Regions from separate parts of the Bradyrhizobium sp. F1.13.3 genome, predicted to be linked through region 2. Evidence: predicted binding sites of a transcription regulator. Region 2 holds the regulator's gene; the other holds the start of a gene.
The links. The regulator LexA, encoded in region 2, represses DNA repair genes until DNA is damaged. The targets are predictions, from matches to a motif close to TGTTCNNNNTGTGTTCNG.
Positions count from the first base shown of each region.

Region 1: a site for LexA is predicted at 2,231-2,248, ahead of ABIB66_RS18815 (ribonuclease T2 family protein). Genes of this name have one in related genera too.

Region 1 is NZ_JBEPRI010000006.1:277,783-284,255, forward strand. Features, by position in the region: gene ABIB66_RS18795 (ATP-binding protein) at 1-554, shown strand, start outside; gene ABIB66_RS18800 (DUF3617 domain-containing protein) at 660-1,190, opposite strand; gene ABIB66_RS18805 (hypothetical protein) at 1,235-1,528, opposite strand; gene ABIB66_RS18810 (hypothetical protein) at 1,711-2,175, shown strand; gene ABIB66_RS18815 (ribonuclease T2 family protein) at 2,295-2,987, shown strand; gene ABIB66_RS18820 (23S rRNA (adenine(2030)-N(6))-methyltransferase RlmJ) at 3,040-3,900, shown strand; gene ABIB66_RS18825 (cold-shock protein) at 4,150-4,365, shown strand; gene ABIB66_RS18830 (outer membrane protein) at 4,452-5,075, opposite strand; gene uvrC (excinuclease ABC subunit UvrC) at 5,326-6,473, shown strand, end outside.
Region 2 is NZ_JBEPRI010000007.1:153,993-160,465, forward strand. Features, by position in the region: gene ABIB66_RS20410 (alpha-hydroxy acid oxidase) at 159-1,292, shown strand; gene ABIB66_RS20415 (HAD family hydrolase) at 1,301-1,933, shown strand; gene ABIB66_RS20420 (hypothetical protein) at 2,103-2,294, shown strand; gene ABIB66_RS20425 (molybdopterin molybdotransferase MoeA) at 2,523-3,734, shown strand; gene lexA (transcriptional repressor LexA) at 3,911-4,612, shown strand; gene ABIB66_RS20435 (hypothetical protein) at 5,074-5,508, shown strand; gene ABIB66_RS20440 (GAF domain-containing protein) at 5,732-6,473, shown strand, end outside.

The sequences.
Region 1 (6,473 bases), on a different contig from region 2:
AGCTCGAGCTGGCGCTGATCGGCGACAGCCCCGAAATGGAGGGCATGCGCAAGGACGTCGACGAGATGTCGATGATGCTCGAGGACTACCTCGCCTTTGCCCGGGGCGATTCCGGCGAGCAGTCGCAGCCGACCGACATGGCGCAAGCGCTCGAGGAGCTGCGCAGCGACGCCGAACGCCACGGCCACACGGCGACCGTCGCGTTCAACGGGCTGCCCGTGGTCACGGTAAAGCCGGCCTCGTTCAAGCGCTGCCTCGCCAACCTCGTCACCAACGCCGCCCGCTACGGCAAGAGCATCGCCATTACCGGCCAGCGCGATCACCGTTATTTGACAGTGACGGTCGACGACGACGGGCCGGGCATTCCCGCCCATCTGCGCGAAGAGGTGTTCAAGCCATTCCTGCGGCTGGACAACGCCCGCAACCAGGACGAAGGCGGCACGGGTCTTGGCCTCGCGATCGCCCGCGATATAGCGCGTTCGCACGGCGGCGACATCACGCTTGGCGACAGCCCGATGGGCGGATTAAGGGCGAGCGTGCGGATACCGGTGTAACCGGTGATGTAGCCCGGATGGAGCGTAGCGCAATCCGGGATTCTTTCTTCGCGATCGATGCACCGGCCCCGGATTCGCTTCGCTCCATCCGGGCTACGATCTTCCCTACTTCGGCAACAGCGCTTTCAGCTTGTCCATGTCGCGCACGTTCATCTTGAAGCCGCCGGGCATCACGATATCGCCGGGCTTCTGGTCCGGCTTGCAGGCCCCCAGCCATTTCGCTTCGAGCTGCATGGTCGTGTCGCGGCCTGCCGCGCCGGCGGCGCCGCCTTGCGCGTGCGACGACGTCTTCACCGTATAGGCCGAATTGAAATCGCCTGATATCTCAGCATGCGAGGTCGTGCTGATGCCGGCGACGCTACACTCGGAATCGCTGACATAGCCAGTCGCGGTCTTCTTGATGTCCTGCTTGGCGCAGATCTGCTTGGCCATCGGCGAGACGTTGTTGTTCATCTCCTTGTCGACGGTCTCGTCGGTGCAGTGCTGCATGGTCATCTCGGGCACGGGCGTGCCGGTCCTGACCATCTTCAATTCCCACAGGCCCGCCTTGCGCACCGGCAGGTCTTCAGCGCGAGCGCTGCCTGCCGACAAGACGAAGCAAAGTGCAGAGCCGAGCAAAGCGAGTTTGCGCGTCATGTGGGAAGCTCCCGGCTGCGAGATAGCGGCGTTGCGAAAGCGCCTCAGTAGAGCGTGCGGATCGGCTGCTCGGCGGCGCCATAGGGCACCCAGCGGCAGGAGAACGAGATGTAGCCGCCCTCATAGGCCTGCACCGCCAGGAATTTGGCGACCTTGCCGTAGCGCGCGCAGTGATCGACCGCGACCTGCCGCGCATCGGTCTGGGTTGCCATCGAATAGGCGATGATGCCGCCGGTGTCGTTGCCCTTGAACGGAGGCACCGGAAGCAGATCGGCGCGCGCCGACTGGCTCGCCATCATACCCAGGGCAAGAAGGCCCGCGGCCGCAATGATTCGCATTCCCGTCACTCCGATTGGTTGGCGGCAGTTTACGGTGCCAGCGCGGCGGTGGAAAGAACGGAAGGCCCCTCTAGTGCAGCATTGCGGTCAACTCGTCGGCAAGTGTTGCCGCGCTGCACTTGACCTCCTCCGGCCTTCGCGGCACCGTCGGACCCTCGCAGATCATGCTGTCTGGATCATCCATGCGCGCCTCGACCTTCCTGAAATCGCTCCGCTTCGCCGCCGTGCTCGGCCTCCTGTTCGGGGCGCTGTCGCTCGGCGAGGCCAGGGCTGCCAATCCGCTGGAGCTGAATTTCTGGCTGAGCGGGCCGCGCTATGACGGCAATGTCTCCGAATGCGACAGGGCGCTGCCGACGATCGCCAGCCAGTTCTGGGAGAAAGAAAGCTCGTTCTGGAATTCCTCATTGAAGATCACCGGCTTCGCCGCGGTTCACGAGACCGCGTTCCGGCCCTGGGCATCCGACAACATTCCTCGCCGCTATTGCACCGGCGAGGCCATGCTCACGGACGGCAAGATGCGCAAGGTGCACTTCTCGATCGTCGAGGATGGCGGCTTCGCCGGCTACGGTCAGGGCGTCGAATGGTGCGTGGTTGGGCTCGACCGCAACTGGGCCTACAACCCGGCCTGCCGCGCCGCCAAACAATAATCGAAGAAGTCCGGATCGGAGCGGTCAGGCGGCCGAACGACGGTCGCCCGAATTTTGTTCTTGAAATGTTCCTATCGCCTGCTAGGCTGATCTGCACAGTCTAGTTGAGGGGCGTCGCCATGTTTCATTCCAGATTGCATTCGTTCTCCCGTCTGATGATCTCGCTGACGCTTGCAGCCGGGTTGGCTGCATTGGCCGGTGGCGCCAAGGCCCAGGACAAGCGGCAGAACACGCCCGGCGAATTCGATTTTTATGTGCTGTCGCTGTCGTGGTCGCCCTCCTTCTGCGAGGAGGCGGCGGAGCGCGGCGGCCGCTCGCAGATCCAGTGCAGCGGACGGCCCTACGCTTTCGTGGTCCACGGTCTGTGGCCGCAATATGAGAACGGTTTTCCGGAATATTGCCAGCGGCCGTCGCCGCGGCTGAACCGCAGCATCGTCTCCTCCATGCTCGATCTGATGCCGGCGCCGGGGCTGATCTTCAACGAGTGGGACAAGCACGGCACCTGCTCGGGGCTGGCCGACCGCAGTTATTTCGAGACGATCCGGAAGGCGCGCGCTGCAATCAAGATTCCGGCCGAATATCTCGATCTATCGCAGGCCAAGACCGTGGCGCCGGCGGAGGTGGAAGAGGCCTTCATCAAGGCCAATCCGGGCCTCAGCAATGCCGCCGTCTCGATCACCTGCAACCGGACGCGGCTATCGGAAGTCCGCATCTGCCTCAGCAAGGACCTGCAATTCCGCGCCTGCGAGGAGATCGACCGCCGCGCCTGCCGCCGCGACCAAGTGACAATGCCGCCGATCCGGGGTGGGTAGCCCAGGCGTCGTGCCTCTTTGCTCAAGCCGTCACGTGGCGTAGTGCTCTTGCATGAATTACCGCCACGCCTTCCATGCCGGCAGCTTCGCCGATGTCATCAAGCACATCGTGCTGGCACGCATCATCACCTACCTCCAGGACAAGCCGGGTGCGTTCCGCGTCATCGACACCCATGCCGGCGCCGGCCTCTACGATCTCGAAAGCGACGAGGCACGCCGCGGCGGCGAGTGGCTGACGGGCATTGGGCGGCTGATGCAGGCGCGGCTGTCGAACGACGCCATGGCGCTGACCAAGCCCTATCTCGACATCGTCCGCGCCTTCAATCCGAAGGGCGAGCTCAAGGCCTATCCGGGCTCGCCGCTGATCGCGCGCGCCCTGATGCGGCCGCAGGACCGCCTCGTCGCCTGCGAACTCGAGCCGAAGGCGCGGAAAGCGCTGATCGGCGTGCTCCGCCACGACGAGCAGGCCCGCGTGGTCGACCTCGACGGCTGGATGGCACTGCCGGCTTTCGTGCCGCCAAAGGAACGGCGCGGGATCGTCCTGATCGACCCGCCGTTCGAGGCCAAGGACGAGTTCGACAAGCTCGGCGAGGCCTTCTCGGCGGCCTTCGCGAAATGGCCGACCGGTATCTATGTAATCTGGTATCCCGCCAAGAGCCGGCGGGCCACTGATGCGCTGGTGCAATCAGTGGCGCGGCTCGCAGCCGTCGCAAAGCCGCCGGGAAAATGCCTGCGGCTTGAATTCAGCGTAGCGCCGCAAGCCGACGGCGCAGCCCTCACCTCCACCGGGCTCTTGATCGTCAATCCCCCTTACACATTGCACGGCGAGCTCAAGACGATCCTGCCGGAGCTGGAAATGCCCCTCGGCCAGGGTGGCGCTGCCAGATTCCGATTAGAGGTGCCGAGGCCGTAACACTCCGGCATCTTGGGAAAAATATGCAGGAGCGGTGGTCAATCTGCAGAGAACCGTATTATGCTGTTTCAGTGACTGGCTTTACGTTCCGCTTCCGCGAATGGTTGCGGCGGAGTGAAGGCCTAAGAAAGATCCAGTCGGACCGAATGGTCTGCCCAAGGATGGCCAGCTCCCGGGCTTCGTAAGGCCCGGTCATGTCGTGACGTGCGTCTGCGTCACGACGGAGGAGCAATGAGGGGGAGTTTCCCGATGGCCATGACGGGAACGGTCAAGTTTTTCAACGGTGAGCGCGGCTACGGATTCATCAAACCGGACGACGGGGGCCGCGACGTCTTCGTGCATATTACTGCTGTGGAGCGGGCCGGACTGAAGGACCTTGCCGAAGGACAGCGTATTACTTTCGAAGTCGAGCCGGACAAGAAGGGCAAGGGGCCGAAGGCGGTCGATTTGGTCATCTTGTCCTAGCGAGTCCGACGCGAAAACACCGGCGAAAAAAAATCCCGGCCGCGAGCGGCCGGGAGGCTGTAGTCCGGTATTTTCTTCTTTGGGTATCAGAAGTGATAGTTCACGCCTGCGCGCACAACGCTGGCGCTATAGCCGTTTGACACGCCTGTAATCGCGAACTGACTCGTCGACAGATCGATGTAGAGATATTCGAGCTTGGCGCTCCAGTTCGGCGCGAAGCCGACTTCCGCACCAGCACCAATGGTCCAACCGGCGCTGGTGTGCGACTCCGTCCAGCCGAACGTCTGTGCACGCAGCTCGCCGAAGGCGAGGCCCGCCGTGCCGTAGAACAGCACGTTGCTGAAGGCGTAGCCGGCGCGGCCGCGCAGGGTGCCGAACCACGGATTGGAGAACTTCCACGGCGCGAAAGTGTCGTCGGCACCGGCGGCCTGGATGTCGCCCTCGACGCCGAACACCCAAGGACCGTTCTGGAAATTGTAGCCGGCCTGAACGCCGCCGACGAAGCCCGACGGTTTTGCGGGATTGTTGTTCACCGAGCCCCATTCGTAGCCGAGATTGGCACCGAGATACGGACCGGCCCAGCTATAGGCGTTGAGCGGCTGATTGACCGTGTAGGGCGCACGCTGCCCGTAATTGAGATCGGCGGCCTCTGCCGAAGCCGTCCAGCCGACTGCAGCCAACGCGGCTGCGCCCACAACGAGCCCCTTCATCACACACTCCAACGCAACTGTCCCAACCGGTGCGATGCCCGCGCCGCCGCGCGAGGCAAAACCGCATGGTTACGGAACCACGACTTTTTCGCGTACGATTTATCGAGAGTTTTAAGTTAAAGGCCTGTTAAGTCGGGTTACCGCGCTGTTAACAGGCTTAAGTAAGCGTTACCGGGAACTGCGCCGCCATCCTGTGCGTGCCGCACGGCCGGAACTTCAAATCGGCACCCGCAGCGCCTAAATTCGCACCATGGTTCACGATTCCACCGACAATCCGGGCGACGCACGCGTACGCAAACCCGTGCACGGCAACGCGCCCGATGTCCCGCCCCAGGAAACGGAAGCGGCGCCGCCGGACCTCGATCCCGCCACCGCAAGCGGCGACGACGAGGACGACGCACGGCTGCCGGACATCCTGGAAGAGAGCGGCACGGTCGGCGAAGAGCCACTGGCGACCGGCCACGAGGCGATCGAACGCGCGGTCCGCCTCGCCCCCACCTCGCCCGGCGTCTATCGCATGCTCAACGCCAGTGCCGACGTGCTCTATGTCGGCAAGGCCAAGAACGTCAAAAAGCGCCTGTCGAACTATGCGCGCCAGAGTGCGCCGCAGCCGGCGCGCATCCTGCGCATGATCGCCGCCACGGTTACGGTGGAAATCATCTCGACCCACACCGAGACCGAGGCGCTGCTGCTGGAGGCCAACCTCATCAAGCAGCTTCGGCCGCGCTTCAACGTGCAGCTGCGCGACGACAAGTCGTTTCCCTATATCCTGATCACGGGCGACCATTGGGCGCCGCAGATCTTGAAGCATCGCGGCGCGCAGACGCGGCCCGGTCGCTATTTCGGCCCGTTCGCCTCCGCGGGCGCCGTCAACCGCACCATCACCGCACTTCAGCGCGCGTTCCTGATCCGCTCCTGCACGGATTCCTTCTTCGAGAGCCGTTCGCGGCCCTGCCTGCTCTACCAGATCCGCCGTTGCGCCGGCCCCTGCACACGTGAGATCGACTTCCCCGGCTACACGACCCTGGTGCGCGAGGCGAGCGACTTCCTGTCCGGCAAGAGCCATGCGGTGAAACAGGAGCTTGCTAGCGAGATGGAGAAGGCCTCCGGCGAGCTCGAATTCGAAAGCGCCGCGCTCTACCGCGACCGCCTCGCTGCGTTGTCCGCGATCCAGTCGCAGCAGGGGATCAATCCGCGCACCGTGGAAGAAGCCGACGTGTTCGCCATCCACCAGGAGGGCGGCTTCTCCTGCGTCGAGGTATTCTTCTTCCGCACCGGGCAGAACTGGGGCAACCGCGCCTATTTCCCGCGCGCGGAGAAGACCTATACGCCGGAAGAGGTGCTCGGCTCCTTCCTCGCCCAGTTCTACGACGACAAGCCGCCGCCGAGGAATATCCT
Region 2 (6,473 bases):
TCCGGACCTAAACTTTCGGCAACGTTGCAGGACCCGGTATGAGCGCAGCGGGACGGCCGGCCGGCCCACGCCTTGCAGCCATGCCATTTTAGGATGGTTTTGGCGACGCGGACGGGTTAGGCGATGAGGTAAGGCTTCAAATTCTCGGGAGGATAACAATGAACGAAGCACCCCGCATCCAAGCGGAAAGGAACGTCGAGCTCGGCGCCAGCACCGAGCCGTTCCAGAATCTGCATGAATTCATCCGGAAAGCGCGTTCCAACCTCAACCAGAATGCCTGGGATTATATCGTCGGCGCAGCCGAGACCGAGACCACGATGCGTCGCAACCGCATGGCGCTGGACGAGATCGCCTTCCGCCCGCGCGTGCTGCGCGATGTCCGCAAGGTCACAGGTTCGGTCGAGCAGTTCGGCCGCAAGATGCGCCTGCCGGTGGTGCTCGCCCCCGTCGGCGCGCTCGAGATCTTCGACCCGGATGGTGCGGCGAGCGTAGCGCGCGCCTGCGGCACTTTCGGTGCAGCGCACATGCTCAGTTCGGTGTCCGAGCCCGGCCTCGAAAAGACCGCCGAAGCTGCGCCCGACGCCCTGCGCCTCTACCAGCTCTATGTGCGCGGCGACGACGCGTTCGTCGCCGACGTCGTCAGCCGGGCCGAGAAGAATGCCTATGCCGCCTTCTGCCTGACCGTCGACACCGCTCATTACAGCCGTCGCGAACGTGACATCGCCAAGCGCTACGTTCGCGAGAGCCGCCTGCGCGCCACCGGCGGCGATTACCAGAAGGGTCTGGAGTGGCGGACGGTGAAGATGATCAAGGACAAGTTCAAGATCCCGCTGATCCTCAAAGGCATCGCGACGCCGGAGGACGCGCTGATCGCGATCGATCACGGCGTCGAATGGATTTACGTCTCCAACCATGGCGGCCGTCAGCTCGATCACGGTCGCGGCGCCATGCATGTTCTGCCCGAGATTGTCGACGCCGTGAACGGCCGCGCCAAGATCATGGTCGATGGCGGTGTCTGTCGCGGCACCGACATCGTCAAGGCGATCGCGGCGGGCGCCGACCTCGTCGGCATCGGCCGGCTGCAATGCTGGGCGCTGGCGGCGGCCGGCGAAGCCGGCGTGGCGCGCATGCTGGAGCTGCTCGAGGACGAAGTGCTGCGCTGCCTCGGCCTCTTGGGTGCAACCTCGTTCGCCGAGGTCAACAAATCCTGCCTTCATCAGGCGACCGCAACCAACGCGCCCAGCGTGTTCAGCGCGTTTCCGCTGTTCGACCACGAGCCATATCGATACTGAATGAAAGGGTGCAGGTGACATCGCTCTCTCCCGGCAGCGCGGATGCGCTTCTGTTCGATCTCGGCCGCGTGGTGCTCGATATCGATTTCTCCAAGGCCATCGCCTGCTGGTCGGGACATGCCGGCTGCAAGCCCGAATCCCTCGTCGCGCGCTATGTGCGGGACAGCGAAGCCTATCGGTTGCACGAGATGGGGAAGATCAGCGATGAGGACTATTTCGCCTCATTGCGAGCCTCGCTCGGAATCGGCATTTCGGACGCGCAGTTCCTGGAAGGCTGGAACGCGATTTTCGCCGGCGAAATGCCTGACATCGCCGAGCTGCTGCCGCGGGCAGCGAAGCAGATGCCGCTCTACGCTTTCTCCAATACCAACCGGCCGCACGTGGACCATTTCTCAAGGGAATATGCCGACCTCCTCGGCCATTTCCGCGAGCTCTATTTGTCGTCCAGCATCGGCTTGCGCAAACCGGATGCGGAGGCCTTCGACCACGTCGTTGCAGCGATCGGCGTACCCGCCGGGCGCATCGTGTTCTTCGACGATCTTGCCGAAAACATCGAGGGAGCGCGGGCGCGCGGCTTGACGGCCGTGCATGTGACTTCGCCGCGTGACGTCGGGAACGCATTGAAGGCATTGGGCATTTGACGAGGAGCCCTTGTCGCGAAACCCACGGCGGCACGGCCCGACGGGACCAATTTTGAAGGAATTGAGGAACCCGATCACTTTGTGCATTTTTGTACAGAGTTCCGGGAACGGAATACCGCCTTCCGGACTCTTAGAGTCCGTTGGGACTTCTACGGACGGATGCATCATCGTGCTGGGCAAAACCTACCTCACCAAGCAAGCCTCTCTTCTTCTTGAATTCGCCAGGACAACTTCAGATTCGGACCTTTCCGCCAAGCTTGTGAGCAAGGCCGCCGACCTGAAATCCCAAGCCGATCCGCTACCCGACAAGGATCAAGGACCCAAGGCGCCCGACGTAACTCCCGGGCAGGCAGGGAGCTGATCGATACAGGCCGGGGGGCGCACGTCGTTCTCGTCTTACCATGACCACTATCCTGCCGATCTGTAACCTCCTTCGGATCATGGCGCGACGCGCTTGATCCCGGCTTCCGGAACAACATGAAGCGGCGGGAATGACTGCGCCCGTTCAGCCGTTTTTGCCTCCGCGCCCGCGCTCGGCTAGAAGACTTGCGGAACATTCGCCCGAACGTGCCGAGCAGGAGTTTTCGCCGTGGCCTTGATGCCGGTTTCTGACGCGCTTGCCGCAGTGCTGGCGGGTGCAGAGCCGCTGCCGGAAGACATGATTTCCCTCGACGAGGCCTACCATCGCGTGCTCGCGCGTGACGTCGCGGCGCGACGTACGCAGCCGCCGCAGGCGATGTCCGCGATGGACGGCTACGCGGTGCGCGCGGCCGATGCCGCGACGATCGATTCGGAGCTCACCGTCATCGGCGAAGTCGCGGCAGGCCGACCGTTCGCGGGGACGGTCGGCGCCGGCGAGGCCGTGCGGATCTTCACCGGCGGCGTCGTTCCCGGTGGCGCGGACGCCGTCGTGATCCAGGAGGACACGGTCGCCGCCGGCAAGCGTATCACGATCAAGGAAGCCGCGATCGCCGGACGGCACATCCGTCCCGCCGGCGTCGATTTCCGCGAGGGCGACGTGCTCCTGCGCAAGGGAAGCCGTCTCACCGAGCGCGACCTCGCGCTCGCCGCCGGGATGAACCATCCGCACCTTGCCGTTTTCAGGCGTCCGAAGGTCGCGATTCTCGCCACCGGCGACGAGCTGGTGATGCCGGGCACCACGCCCGGTCACGGCCAGATCGTCTATTCCAACGGCTACGCCCTGCACGCACTCGCCCGCAGGGAGGGCGCCGAGACCATCGACCTCGGTATTGCCGCCGACACGCTGGAGGCCACCACCGCCGGCATCCGCCGCGCCCGCGAGAGCGGCGCCGACATCCTGATCACGACCGGCGGCGCATCGGTCGGCGACCACGATCTGGTCCAGCAGGCACTGAGGGACGAAGGCATCGCGATGGCGTTCTGGAAAATCGCGATGCGGCCAGGCAAGCCGATGATGCACGGTCGGCTCGGCACAATGGGTGTGATCGGCCTGCCGGGCAATCCCGTGTCGTCCTACGTGTGCGCTTTCCTGTTCCTGGTGCCTCTGATTCGCGCCCTGTCTGGCCGTTCTGTGATTCACCATCGCCGTGAAAGCGCCGTGCTCGGCCGCGACGTCGGCGCCAACGACCAGCGCGAGGACTATCTGCGCGCGCATCTGGAGGAGCGTGACGACGGCACACGCGTCGTTCTTCCCGTCAACCATCAGGATTCTTCGCTGCTTGCGAATCTCGCTGCAGCACAGGTACTTCTCGTGCGCGCTCCGTTTGCGCCGAAGGCCGAAGCCGGCACGGCTTGCGAAGTATTGCGGCTCCCCGTCTGAGCGCCTCGGCAACGCGCGTTCCGCGAACTTTGCTCTGTTCACGGTAAATTAAGCAGTTGCGGAACATGTATCGAACATATAGTGTCCGTTCATGATTTGTTTCGAGCATGTAGCGGCATATAGCCGAATTCAGCGTCTCGGAATCGGACGACATCAACCGGGGGACTTTGGTCGAGATGTTAACGCGCAAACAATACGAGCTTCTGCGGTTCATCAGTGAACGTCTGAAGGAAAGTGGCGTGCCGCCTTCCTTCGACGAGATGAAGGATGCGCTCGACCTGCGCTCGAAGTCGGGCATCCATCGCCTGATCACGGCGCTCGAGGAGCGTGGCTTCATCCGACGCCTGCCCAACCGCGCCCGTGCGATTGAAGTCATTAAGCTGCCGGAGCTCCAGGCAGCCGCAGGCAGCCGGCGCGGCTTCACGCCGAGCGTCATCGAGGGCAATCTCGGCAAGGTGCGTGCGAGCTCCAGCCTGCCGGCTGACGAGGGCGAGCGTCCCGTTGCGGTGCCGGTGATGGGCCGCATCGCGGCCGGCACGCCGATCGAGGCGTTGCAGACCCGCAGCCATACCATCAGCGTACCGCCTGACATGCTCGGCTCGGGCGAGCATTACGCGCTCGAAGTGCGCGGCGATTCCATGGTCGAGGCCGGCATTCTTGACGGCGACATGGCACTGATCCAGCGCAACGAGAGCGCCGATACCGGCGACATCGTGGTGGCGCTGATCGACGACGAGGAAGCGACGCTGAAGCGCTTCCGCCGTCGCGGTGCATCGATCGCGCTCGAGCCCGCCAACGCGGCCTATGAGGTCCGCATCCTGCCGCCCAACCGGGTGAAGATTCAGGGCAAGCTGATCGGGCTTTACCGGAAGTACTGATACCGGAAGTGCTTCATACCGGAAGTGCTTGGCGCCTCGCGCGCTTCCACCGGCATCGCCGGTCAGAGATTGGAGCGGATCATCGTCCGCTCCGGCTGGATAGTCGTTCTGGTTCTGCACAGACTATCCGGCCCCTCCTCCGGGGCTGGCTCCTCACGACGCCAACGAAACAGCACGGCTTCAAACAGCACCGCTTCGCGGCTCAAGTGTTCGAGGAAACACCGGCCAGCGATCAAGTTCGACCGCTGCAGCCAAGCCGGCAATATTCGCGCATGCGCCTCCCGAATGCATCGCAACGGGCTTTGTTCCTATTGAATTCGGGAAAGATAATGTGATCGCGGCTTGCAGAAGCCAGCCGCAGATTTGCCCATAACCAAGCAGAGCGTTCGTGCTTCCACTCTGATAGAGGCCTGCGCCTCGATAAGAGACGCGGGTAGCTATCCCAGCATGAGGAGCACCCGATGTGTGACTACAGCCTGCATGCCGTCGCGTCGCGCCCCGCCGAAGTCGGCGAGACGATCGTCACGACAAGCTTCCGCGGCACCTCGACGCGCGGCTTCGCCTCCGCAGCCGATCCGTCTGTTGCCGTCTGCCTGCTGCCAGGAACGGAGCTCGCCTTCGCCGACGACGTCCGCTACGACAATCGCTGGATCTGGACACGCACGATCAATTCCCGCGTGGGTAAGTTCGGCAAGATGGATCCGCACATTCCCGACCGCCATCATGACGCGATCGAATTCCCCGACGGTAAATATGTGCTGGTGACGCAGCTCGTCGAAGGCCAGCGCGCGACCGTGCTGCAGCTGCCGGTAACTCAGTCGGTCGCCGAGCGCGAGCACAAGGTGCAGATTATCGCCGACCGGCAGCCGACCGTCACGCACCTGCCGATCGGCTGACACAGCCGCCTCCGGCTACGAGGTCGGGGGTCAGGATTGAATTGCCATCGCCGGCCGCGGCCGGCGAGATGGTGTGGCTTGCGTCCGCGAAATCCAATCGGATGGACCAAGCAGTTGCACCTCTCCGCCGCACGAAGTTTGAGCCGCCCTGCCTGAAGTTTGAACGTCCGCTTCGCAGCCAAATGACCGATGCTGTCAGGGCTTGAGACGGCGGACACGCTCGATGAAAACCTTCCTTCGCGTCGTTGAACTCTGGGTGCCCGATCGGACGCGCATGCGGCTGGAGTTTGGTGGCGGCCTCTACGACGAAGGGCTGTCCGCGTTCAAGGCCGTCAGCGAAGAGCTGCACTTCGGGTATGACGAGGGACTTCCGGGCAAGGCTTGGGCCGCGGGCCACCCCGTGATCCTCACCAAATTCGCCAACTCCTATTTCAAACGGACCGATCAGGCGCTCGCGGCCGGCCTCACCTGCGGCGTCGCGGTGCCGGTGTTTGCGGGTGAATTCCTGCAAGCCGTCATGGTGCTATTCTGCGGCGACGACGAAGCGCATGTCGGGGCGATCGAGCTTTGGCACAACGACCCAGATGCCTCCCACGAGATGGGGCTCGTCGATGGCTATTATGGCACCGCCGACATGTTCGAATTCAACTCCCGCCACACTAAATTTCCTCGCGGCTTTGGCCTGCCTGGCCGCACCTGGAAGGCGGGGCTGCCGCTGATCATCAAGGACCTGCACGACGCCAGGAGTTTTCTGCGCTGGGAGGACGCAGCCAAGGTCGGGATCAATTGCGGCGTCGGCGTGCCCTATCGGACCGGCACGGACCAGACCTGGGTCCTGACATTCCTCTCCGCGCAGGCCACGCCGATTGCGCGACGCTTCGAGATCTGGATCCCGAACGAGACCCACTCGGCACTGGTGTTCCGCGCCGGCGATTGCAGCGCGCAGACCGACCTTGCCGCGCTCT